DNA from 2 places in the Paraburkholderia sp. BR10954 genome. Region 2 is predicted to be linked to the other one. Evidence: riboswitches for the same ligand, from Rfam matches in the RefSeq annotation. Region 2 holds a riboswitch; the other holds the start of a gene.
The links. A riboswitch is a leader RNA that binds a small molecule or an ion and turns the genes downstream of it on or off. The one in region 2 is predicted to bind cobalamin.

Region 1 (5,751 bases), on a different contig from region 2:
GCGCATGCCTTGCAGCAGCGCGACCACGTCGATCGCTTTCAGATTCGGGTTGCTGTTGCGCGAGAAGGTCAGCAGCTGGCCGGTCAGTTTCGCGCCGCGCTCGGTCGCACGTTTGACGGTGGCGGCCATGCCGCGCAGGCGTTCGTCGCCGCTCACGCGCGCGATCAGTTCCGCGTTCACCATGATCACGTTCAGCAGATTGTTGAAGTCGTGCGCGATGCCGCCAGTCAGCTGGCCGAGCGCCTCCATCTTCTGCGATTGCACGAGCACGGCCTGCACCTTCGCGCGTTCGTGGATCTCGGCCATCAGCCGGTCGTTGGCTGACGCGAGTTCGTGCGTGCGCGCGGCGATGCGGCTTTCCAGCGAATCGTTCAGCTGCTCCAGCGCGTCCTGTGCCTCGATGCGCTCGGCAAGCAGCCGTCGCGATTCATATTGCCGCCCGCGGGCGCGCAACGATGACGCGACCGCGCGCCGCAAGGTTTCCGAATTGAGCGGACGTTCGAGCACGACGACGTTGCCGAGCCGTTCGAGCACTTCGAGCCCGCGCGTCGAGCGATGGCCGATGCTGCGCGCGGCGAGCAGGATGAACGGGAAGTCGGACCATGCGGGCTGGCGTTCGAGCCACGCAAAGAGGCCCGAGCCGTGGCCGTTCGCGAGCGCTTCCTCGGTGAGCAGCGCGGTGCCCGCGCCGGCGTCGAGCTCGCTGGTGAGCGCGTCGGCGTCGTCGCAGGTCACGCAGGCGCGTGCGTCGTTGTGCAGCACAGCGGCGATCACTTCGGCGTCGCGGCCGAACGGTGCGAGGATGAGGACGCGCTGCTCCATCGCTTACTGTCCCGACGTGTCGATCAGATTCGCCGCACCGAGCATCGCGGTGCTGCCGCGATACGAGGGCAGGCCCGACAGCACGCCCTCGAAGTCACGCAGCGCTTCGCCGACCTCGACGCCTTTGGTGCCGAGGCGGAACTGGCGGATCGTGCGTTCATGATCGTTCGCGCGGCTCTTGACGGCGGTTACCGCGGTCAGCACTTCGCCGTGATGCTCGAAGTAGCGGAACAGCACGACCACGTCGCTCAGATAGCTGATGTCGACCTCGGTCTGCACCTCGCCGATGATGCCGTGCTGCCCGAGCACGAGCATCGTGACCACGCCCTGCTGATTCAGATAGCCGAGCAGCTCGTGCATGTGCAGCAGCAGGAAGCGCTCGCCGGGTATCGCCTGCAGATAGGCGTTCAGGCTGTCGACCGCGACATAGCGCACACCTTCGTTTTCGACCGCGTTGCGCACGTCGCTCGACAGCTCGCCCGGCGAAATTTCCGCGGGATCGATCTGGCGCAGCGTCAGCAGGCCGCTGTCGACATGCGGTGCGAGATCCATGCCGAGCGACGCGCAGCGCGTGACCAGGGTGCTGAGAGTTTCGTCGAACACGTAGTACGCGCAGCGGTCGCCGCGTTCGAGCGCGGCAAGCAGGCACGACACGACGGTGGTGGTTTTGCCGACCCCCGACGGGCCGATGATCAGCGAATTGGTGCCGGGAACGAGGCCGCCGCCGAGCAGCGCGTCGAGGCCGGACGTGCCGGTGCTCATCGGGCTCGTGCCGAATTCGCGGTGATGCTCGGCGGCGACGAGGCGCGGATAGACGCGCAGACCGCCGGTGTTCAGCGTGAAGTCGTGATAGCCCTCGCGGAACTTGATGCCGCGCATCTTCGCGATGCGCAGACGCCGGCGGTTGCCGCCGTAATCGTGGGCAATGTTGTCGAGGCTGATCACGCCGTGCACGATGCTGTGAAGCTGAATGCCGGAGGCGCTGGCCGACGTGTCGTCGAGCAGCAGCACCGTGCATGCGCGCGTCGAGAAATGGTGCTTGAGCGCGAGAATCTGCCGACGGTAGCGCAACGGGTTCTCCGCCAGCAGACGCAGTTCTGACAAGCTGTCGAGCACGACGCGCGCGGGTTTCAGTTCGTCGACGTGTTCGATCACGTTGCGCACGCTTTCGCCGAGTTCGACTTCGGCCGGGTGCAGCACGCTCTGTTCGTATTGCGGTTCGAGCCCTTCTTCGGGCAGCTGTTCGAGTATCTTGAAGCGGCTCAGATCCCAGCCGTGGCTCGCGCCGATCGCGAGCAGTTCGGCACGGGTTTCGGACAGCGTGACGTAAAGACCGGTCTGCCCTTCGTCGAGGCCCTTGAGTAAGAATTGCAATGCCAGGGTCGTTTTGCCCGTGCCTGGCGCACCCTCTACGAGGTACATGCGGTTCGGCGTAAGACCACCGCCGAGGATGTCGTCGATTCCTGCGATGCCCGACAATAAGCGGGCGGGGGTGGGGGCGGCGGTGGTAGTCGACATGATGGTTGCAATGACGTCGGCAGTGGCTTTGATCGGAAGCGGCGTGATGTTGCGGCCGGTATGGCGCCACGCAATTTGTGTGCCGTCCTGCGCCGCCTGCGTGGTGGGGGTTCGCGCGCATGGGCATGAAGCGTGCTGTTGAGGGTGGCTCGCTGCGAGCTTTTTTCAGCAGCCCTCTGGAAGCTTCACGCGCAACATGAAAACCTATCGACTCTCCGCTATCACGCTTACCGCGGCATCGCTCGTTGCGCTGCTGCCGGTCGGCGCATCCGCCGACGACAGCCCCAGACCTTGCGGCGCGCTCAAACGGATCGTCGCCGCGGCGCCGGACGGCTTCACCTCGCTGACGCCCGACGACGGCAAAGGCGTCGCGCAACCCTATGGCGACGACGCGCAATGTTCAGCCGCGCATCGTAGTTTCCGGTGCACTTGGACACCGCATCAGGCGGCGGGCTCGAACGGGGATGCATTGGAAGCGGTCGCGGCCGACATCGCGTCGTGCCTGCCCGATGCAACGCACGATCAGAATTCGCCGGGACGTCAGCACTTTTATCTCGGCGCGAAGGATCGACGCACCGAAATCACGCTGACTCCCGAGGGGGCGAACCGCTTGCGGCTCGTGGTATCGGGCAGGTAAGCGGCGGTTCCGTTCAGGCGGTGGCGGCCGGCCACCATGACCAGCCGCGTCGCGAGTGGCGCAAATCGACGACCGACAGCGGCGTGATCTCGATGCGACAGAACACGGTTGGCGATGCGCCGAGGGCATGCACGATTGCCGCTCGCAGAAGCGTTGCGTGGGTGATCGCGACGATGGTTCGACCGTGTGCAGAGGCCGCGAAGCCTGCTTCGTTGACCGCGTTGCATGAGCGTACGTCTGCCTGTTGCGCGTCGAGCCACTCTCCGACCCGCCGCACGACTCGATCGAACGATTCACCCCCGGGCGGTGCTGCGTCGGGCTCGCGCGTCCAGGCGGCGAGTTCGCGGGGGGCTTCGTCGGCAATGTCCGCGAGGCGCTGGCCGCGCCATTTGCCATAGTCGATATCCGCCAATGCGTCGGCAGGCGTGGCGCTCAGACCGAGCGCGGCGACCGTTTCGCGGGCGCTGGCGGCGGGGCTGGTGAATACGGTGGCGTCGGCCGGAAGCGCGAGACGGGCGCGCGCCGCTTCGGCTTCGGCGCGGCCGCGCGCGTCGAGCGGATCGTCGGCGGGGAAGCGGCCCGCGCGCTGCGCGGCCGTTGCCGCATGGCTCACCAGTAATAGTCGCGTATCCATTCTTTGCGTTAGCGCCTCATTCGCACTTGCCTGCGTGGCTTGACGGGCTCGCGGCGTGCGTTGCGCGTTGCGGCGTAGCCCTCGCCGTCGCGGAAGCCGCAGTTTAGCGCGTAGAATACCGACACTGCGAAGCACGGAAGCCGGTGAGAGCCCGGCGCGGTCGCGCCACTGTAATCGGCCTTGCAATCCACAAGAGCCGAAAGCCAGACCTGAGCTTCGCACCATTCCTCTGCAATCGACTATCGGGGCGCGTTACCCCAGGAGATGTCCATCATGACCAAAGCTGTTTTCGATCGCGCCGCGCAACCGGCGGTCCAGCCCACTCCCATTCCCTTGCGTGAACTGCTGCCGTGGGTCGTGTTCGGCGGCTTGCTGCTGTTGTTCGCGCTTTACTTCGTTGGTGCGGAACAGGGTGCGACGTCGCTCGTGCCTGGCATGTACGTGCATGAGTTCGTGCACGACGGCCGCCATCTGCTTGGCTTTCCCTGCCACTAACGGAGTTCAACATGGTAGGTAAATTGTTGGTGCGCGGGATGCTCGCGGGCATCGTCGCGGGCTTGCTCACGTTCGCGTTCGCGCGAATCGTCGGTGAACCACAGGTCGATCAGGCGATTTCATTCGAAGAGAAAGCGGCCGCCGCGCGCGGCGAGGCGCCCGAGCCCGAAATCGTGAGCCGTGAGACGCAGGCTGGCCTCGGCCTGCTGACTGGCGTGGTCACGTATGGCGCGGCATTCGGCGGTCTGTTCTCGCTGGTGTTTGCTTATGCGTATGGACGCGCGGGTTCGTTGAGCGTGCGCGCGCTGTCCGCGTGGCTCGCGCTTGGCGCGTTCATCGCCATCGTGGTCGTGCCGAATATCAAGTATCCGGCCAATCCGCCGTCGGTCGGTGATCCGGACACGATCGGCGCGCGCACGGGCCTGTTCTTTCTGATGATCGCGATTTCGCTCGCGACGATGGTGTTTTCACTGAAGGTGCGGCGCCGCGCGGCGGCGAAGCTGGGTGCATGGAACGGCTCGATCGTCGCGGGGCTCGTATTCGTCGTGATCATCGCGGCCGTACAACTGTCGATGCCGGTCATCAATGAAGTGCCGGCCACGTTCCCGGCCGTGCTGCTGTGGAAGTTCCGCGTCGCGGCGATCGGCATGCAGGTGGTCATGTGGACGACGATCGGGCTGTTGTTCGGCGCGATGGTCGAGCGCAGTGCTTTTATGCGTACGAATGCGCGGGTGACGATGAAGTCCGCCTGAATAGGACGGTGACGCGTGGCCGCGCAAGCGGCGACGCTTCGCGCGCAACGCGCGAGAATGGTTTTGGATCAAGTACTTGGCGCGGTTGTGGAGCGGTTATCCACAGCCTTGCGAACATTTTCTGTGGAAAAGCTGCTTAACGGCTTTTCGCAACTCCACTCGACGCGGCGCCTAGGGGAATCCAATTGGACGCCTAACTAATTCAAGTTGTACGCGGCGCTGCTCAATTTTTAAGCTCTTCAACTTTTTAAAATAATTTGTGAGAAGGGTATTGACGCGGCGCGGACCGCTCTCCATAATCTCGCTTCTCTGCTGCAGACGCAGCGACGCAAACGAAGCGGTGCCGGGTGGTGGTTCAGGTGCTGCGGGTTGGGCGGATCGATCTTTAAAAACTAACAGCCGATAAGTGTGGGCGCTTGATGCGGAATGCGGCGGTGGATCCGTATGGATCTGCTGCAAGGCACAAGTATCAGAAGCCTCACACAGTATTAGAGGAAGGTTTATCTGTCGAAAGACGGATTGATCATCGTCAGTACGTTGAGTGAGCGACCGGGTTCGAAAGAGCCCGAAAACAGTAACAGGTTTGAACTGAAGAGTTTGATCCTGGCTCAGATTGAACGCTGGCGGCATGCCTTACACATGCAAGTCGAACGGCAGCACGGACTTCGGTCTGGTGGCGAGTGGCGAACGGGTGAGTAATACATCGGAACGTGTCCTGGAGTGGGGGATAGCCCGGCGAAAGCCGGATTAATACCGCATACGCTCTGCGGAGGAAAGCGGGGGATCTTTCGGGACCTCGCGCTCAAGGGGCGGCCGATGGCAGATTAGGTAGTTGGTGGGGTAAAGGCCTACCAAGCCGACGATCTGTAGCTGGTCTGAGAGGACGACCAGCC
Region 2 (5,751 bases):
TGGTGCCCACAGGCCTCGCGGCGGGGCGGCTCGGCAACTTCATCAACGGCGAGCTGTGGGGCCGCGTGACCGATCCGGCCGCGCCGTGGGCGATGCTGTTCCCCGGCGCCGCGCCCGACGACGCCAGCTGGCTCGCCGCGCATCCGCAATTGGCCGCGCAATGGCATCTGAACGAAGTGTTTGCGCAATATCACATGCTGCCGCGGCATCCGTCGGAGCTGTACGAAATCGCGCTCGAAGGCGTGGCGCTGTTTTTCGTGCTGATCTTCTTCTCGCGCAAGCCGAAGCCGCTCGGCGCGATTTCCGCGATGTTCCTGATCGGCTACGGCCTCGCGCGCTTCACGGTCGAATTCGCGCGCGAGCCGGACGATTTCCTCGGCCTGCTCGCGATGGGGCTGTCAATGGGTCAATGGCTGTCGCTGCCGATGATCCTCGCGGGCATCGGCCTGATGGTGTGGGCGTATCGCCGGGGGCGGCGCGAGCCGGCGCAGGCGGTTGGCGCGAACTGAGCTGCGCCCGGCCAGCATAGCGAACGCTGCATGAAAAAACGCCACGGCATCGATGGATGCCGTGGCGTTTCTCTTTGATGCGCCGGCGTTCGCGCTTGCGCGTCATTTCATCTGCACCGACCCCGACACGTTGACCGTCACCGTCGAGGTGCCGCCTTCGAGCGGCATCGGCGCGCTCTTCGCATCGGCGCCCATCGCGCGTGCGCTCATCATCATCGGACGCGGCATCACGCCGCTGTGATTCACGTTGACCTCGCGGATCGAATAGCCGCTAAAGCCGAACGCCTGCGATGATGCCGCGGCCTGCTCGCGAAACGATTTGATCGCCTCGCCGCTGAGCCGCTGTTCGGCGGCGCGCTGCGCTTCCGGCGACAGCGAGAAACGCACGTTACCCACCTGCATGATCGATGCCATCTGTCCGGCGAGCTTCGAAGCCGCGGCGAAGTCGCGCGATTCGAGCACGACTTCCGTGCGGCCGCGCCACGCCGAGATGCGTCCGTCGCGGTCCGTCGACGGGAAGATCGAGAACGCACCCGAGCGCGCGGTTACGCCGGCGACGCCGCGCGCTTTCTGCAATGCCGCGTCGGCACGTTGGTTCAGCGTCGACGTCAACGCCGACGGCTCGCTCGCTTCCTGCTCGTAAAACAGCGTGATTTCGACTTCGTCCTGCGGGACTTCCGCGCTCGCCTGCGCATTCAGCGACAGCACGCCCGAGGGCTGCGGCATCATGGTCTGCGCGCGAGCGGGCGCCGGGTTCAGCGCGAGCGCCACAGGCGCGCCAAAGGCGAGCGCGAGTGCGAGGGCCCGTGCGGTTTTTGTCGTCATGGCTGGAATCCTTGTTTCAACAGGTTGTGCACGTTCGACGCGTGCGCCGCGTGATGACGCGATGGTGGCGCGTGCTTTGACGGATGCGCTGGCGAATCAATCGGAATGCCGTTGAGCGGTTGATTCGAGCTTGCGCTTTCGTCGACCGATTAGGCGCGTCTTACCGACGCTTGGTTCCCCAATTAGTGCTTCGCCGCCGTTTTGGGAATCATGGCCTGGACGCGCTCACCGCACGTACCGCGTCGCGCATTTGCCCTTAAACCAGCCGTTTAGTGATGAAGCGCCATTCGGCGTCGGTCACCGGTGTGATCGACAGACGGTTGCCTTTGGCGAGCACGCGCATGTCCTGCAATTCGGCATGCTCGCGCAGCGCGGCCAGCGGAATCAGCGCGATTTTCTTCTTGAACACGACGTCGACGAGCATCCAGCGCGGCGTTTCCGGCGACGATTTCGCGTCGTAGTACGGACTCTTTTTATCGAACTGCGTCGGGTCCGGATATGCGGTCGACGAGACTTCCGCGATGCCCGCGATGCCGGGCTCCGGACAGCTCGAATGATAGAAGAGCACGCCGTCGCCGACCTGCATCACGTCGCGCATGAAGTTGCGCGCCTGATAATTGCGCACGCCGGTCCACGGCAAGGTGCGATGCGGTGCGTTGGCGAGGTCGTCGATGCTTGCTTCGTCCGGTTCGGACTTCATCAGCCAGTAGCGCATGAATCGGAGTGAGCGTGTGAGATTGAACGAGGCGCCAACAACAGGCGCGTGCGGAAAGCCCCTGAAACAGGCACTCAAACAAAAGAACGACGACCAAAGAAAAACGGCATCGAACCGAAGTCCGATGCCGTTCCAGATAAGGTCCCCGCCTTAGCCGCTAGGCCGGCATCCTGAACCGAGGGTTCAGAATTGGTCGCAGTTAGCAACACTTCGGGTACATCAGACAGAGTGACGCGCACACCCGTGCTACAAATTTCCGCAACCGTGCACATGGCATTGGTTCAAGGAATATATGACCTTGGCGAACCAGGCAGGGAAGCTAAACGATGAAGCTACAACACAAACAGTTGAACAGGTGACCGGTTCGAAACCGGCCCGCTATTGAGTCAACTACTGCTTACTGCATGCTGTACTGCTCGATCACAGTACCTAGTTGTTCGTTCATTTGCTGCATTGTACGCCGGATTTCTTCAGCAGGAAATGCTTCTCCGTGTCGCACGCTGCTTTGCAGCTTAAGCAGTTCCGATGCCAGCGAGAGCGCCGCCATCACCGCGATGCGATCGGTGCCGCGCACGTTGCTGCCGCTGCGGATTTTCTTCATCTCGGCATCGACGCGCGCGACCGCCTCGAGCAGCGCGCCTTCCGTTTCAGGCGAACAGGCGAGACGGTAGGGTACTTCGAGAATCGATACTTCGATCTGCTTGGTGGTCATGCGCTTTCTCCGTGTCGGCTCACGTCGCCTTCCGCTTCCTCGTGTTCGGGCTGGGCGGATTCGAGCAGATCGAGCTGGTTATCCGGTTCGCTGCTTGCGCGTGCGCGCGGCAATTTTTCGAGAATCGCATTCAGGCGCACCTGAGCGTCGTCGATCTTGGCGGACAGCGCGTCGCGTTCAGCTTGCAGTGCGTCTCGCTCGGCACGCAATTGCGCGAGTTCGGTGTGCGTGGCTTGTACTTCGGCACGCGTTTGCGCGAGCTGCTCTTCGAGCGCGATCCGCGCTTCGTTGTGGCGCTGGCTGATCGCAATCAGCTTGCCGATGTTCTGGGAGAGTGATTCGAGTTCGGTGAGCATGTGCTGCGTCCTCTAAAGACATCGCATTTTAGCGCGGAATATTACAGGTTCCGACAATTGTCTCGTTTCGAGACGTAACAGCATCGCTTCGTGCAGGTACGTTGCGACTCGTGTCGTCGACCATAAGATCAAAGACCGGCAATCCATCGGACAATAACCTGCATTCGACAGAACGGATCGCGCTCCGGTTGGCCTTTCTTGACGCCCCGCGAAGCCGCTCCTACACTTCCCGCACTCTGGTGCCCGCGCGCGCTTTTCGGCGCGCGCAGTTAAACGGGAAGCAGGGCGCGCGCGGTGCCAAACCGGATGCGCGAACCTGCGCTGCCCCCGCAACGGTAAGCGACCGCATGTGATGTGCTCATGCAGGTCGGTCCTTGTCGCACGGTTGGAAGTTCAATCTGCGAGTGTGCCACTGCGCGTCACGCGTGGGAAGGCGGGATCGATGTGTCGTAGCCCGGATACCGGCCAGAAAAGAGGGACGTCCCCCGCGAAAACGTTAAACATGGGGGGACGCCTCGTGACGCGTCGGCCTGCGGGGAAGCAGGCCGCGCATGCCATCCACAGGAATGTCATCCCATGTTGTCCCCCATCGCCCGCGCGACGCTGCTCGCGTTCGCGAGCCTGCCGCTCGTCGCGCATGCGCAAAGCGCCGAGCCTGTGCCTTCATCGTCCGCTGCGGATGCAAGCACCGCGAACGCCCCAAACCTTGCCGATGCGGCCAATCCCGCTTCCGCCGATGCATCGGGCAACGTGCTGTCGCCGATCGTCGTGACCGCACTACGCGGAGCGCAAGCGTTGCGCGACGCGATCCCGCAGACCACGCAGTTCGATCAGCAGGACATAGCCGACACGACCGCGACCGATCTGCCCGGCCTGCTGCGACTCGCGCCCGGCGCGCAAATCTCGCGCACGGGTGGCCCCGGTTCGACCACGAGCCTCTTTCTGCGCGGCGCGTCGTCGACGCAATCGCTGCTGCTGATCGACGGCGTGCGCGTCGATTCGGTGAGTCTCGGCTCCGCTCAGCTCGCACAGATTCCGCTCGACCAGGTCGATCACGTCGAAGTCGTGAACGGCAACGTGTCGGCGTTGTACGGCTCGGGCGCGATCGGCGGCGTCGTGCAGGTGTTCACGAAAGACGGCGGCGATCATCCACCGCGCTTCAATTTTTCGGTCGGCTACGGCAGCTATCACACGCAGACGCAAACGGCCGGCGTGAACGGCGCGCTCGACGAGGACGGCCGCACGACCTTCAACATCTCGCTCGCGCGCACGAAGAGCGACGGCTTTTCGTCGCTCGATCCGCTCGAGGCGCCGGGCGCGAATCCGAACGCCAACGGCAATCTGAACGAGAGCATCAGCGCGTCGCTGCGCCACAAGTTCACCGACAAGTGGGATGCGGGCATCAGCTACTTCCAGTCGAACAACAACAACAGCTACGACAATGCGTACGGCGTGCCAACCGATCTGAACAACCTCTATAGCAAGGTGCGTCAGGTATCGGTGTTTGCGAACGGCAAGCTGACCGACTGGTGGACCACCCACTTCACGCTCGCCGAGGGCGACGACCGCAGCGTATCGAACACCAATGGCATCTACAACGGCCGCTTCGATACCGACAATCGCCAGTACACGTGGCAGAACGATTTCGCGCTCGCAGCGAACCAGAAGCTGCAATTCGGCTACGAGCATCTCGACCAGACTCTCGACTCCGACACGTTCGCCGCGCCCGACCGTCACGTCGATTCGGTCTTCGCCGGCTACAGCGCACGCTTCGGCCGCAACCAGATTCAGGCGAACGTACGCCGCGACCAGTACTCCGATTTCGGCGGAGCGAACAGTTACTATCTCGGCTACGGTTTCGACATCACGTCGCACTGGAAGGTAACCGCAAGCTATTCCGATGCATTCCGCGCGCCGAGCTTCGACGATCTGTACTATCCGATCAGCGGCAACCCGTCGATCCAACCCGAGCGCAGTCACTCGGTCGAAGCCGGTTTGCAGTACGCGACCGACGCGCTCGGCGTGATGCGTCTGAACGCATTCCAGACGCGCTATACGAATCTGATCGACTATGTGCAGACGATCCCCGGCATCTATCTCGCGGAGAACGTCGGCCATGCGAAGGTGCAGGGACTCGAAGGATCGTGGAGCGGTCATGTCGGCAAGACCGACGTACGCGCGACATTGACGCTGCAGAACCCGGTCGATCTCGACAGCGGTACCGACCTCGTGCGACGCGCGCGACGCTTCGGGTCGTTCGCGGCGAATCGCAGCATCGGTGGATGGCGGGTTGGGGGCGAGTGGATCGTCAGCGGTCCGCGTCCAGACAGCACCGGCAAGCTCGGCGGTTATGGCATCGTGAATCTATCGGCCCGCTACAACATCACGAAGGCGTGGTACGTCAGCGCGCAAATCGACAATCTGTTCAACAAGGACTATGAGACGGCCTACTCGTATAACTCTCCGCGACGCGGTGCGTATGTCACGCTCGGCTGGCAGCAGCAGTGACGCCCGCGCCGGGTTGGCCGCATGCATGAGCGCACGCGGATGAGTCGCGCGTCCGGTTCGCTGTCCGCCGCGATGGCAACGCCGCGCCCGATGAACGCGAAACGCGCGGCCGCGATCTGGCTCGGA

Region 1: linked by a shared signal. The riboswitch ahead of AB4Y34_RS05060 (CbtB-domain containing protein) and the one ahead of AB4Y34_RS32065 (TonB-dependent receptor) in region 2 are both predicted to bind cobalamin.

Annotation. Positions count from the first base shown of each region.
Region 1 covers NZ_JBFRCK010000003.1:3-5,753, reverse strand. The annotation lists gene AB4Y34_RS05080 (ATP-binding protein) at 1-822, opposite strand, end outside; gene AB4Y34_RS05075 (ATPase domain-containing protein) at 826-2,340, opposite strand; gene AB4Y34_RS05070 (hypothetical protein) at 2,537-2,977, shown strand; gene AB4Y34_RS05065 (histidine phosphatase family protein) at 2,991-3,611, opposite strand; cobalamin riboswitch at 3,689-3,844, shown strand; gene AB4Y34_RS05060 (CbtB-domain containing protein) at 3,885-4,106, shown strand; gene AB4Y34_RS05055 (CbtA family protein) at 4,118-4,858, shown strand; partial or broken rRNA gene AB4Y34_RS05050 (16S ribosomal RNA) at 5,444-5,751, shown strand, end outside.
Region 2 covers NZ_JBFRCK010000032.1:4,744-10,494, reverse strand. The annotation lists gene lgt (prolipoprotein diacylglyceryl transferase) at 1-509, shown strand, start outside; gene AB4Y34_RS32090 (SIMPL domain-containing protein) at 612-1,334, opposite strand; gene AB4Y34_RS32085 (EVE domain-containing protein) at 1,591-2,049, opposite strand; RNA gene ssrS (6S RNA) at 2,188-2,369, opposite strand; gene AB4Y34_RS32075 (cell division protein ZapA) at 2,447-2,761, opposite strand; gene AB4Y34_RS32070 (ATPase) at 2,758-3,117, opposite strand; cobalamin riboswitch at 3,338-3,602, shown strand; gene AB4Y34_RS32065 (TonB-dependent receptor) at 3,694-5,625, shown strand; gene AB4Y34_RS32060 (iron ABC transporter permease) at 5,665-5,751, shown strand, end outside.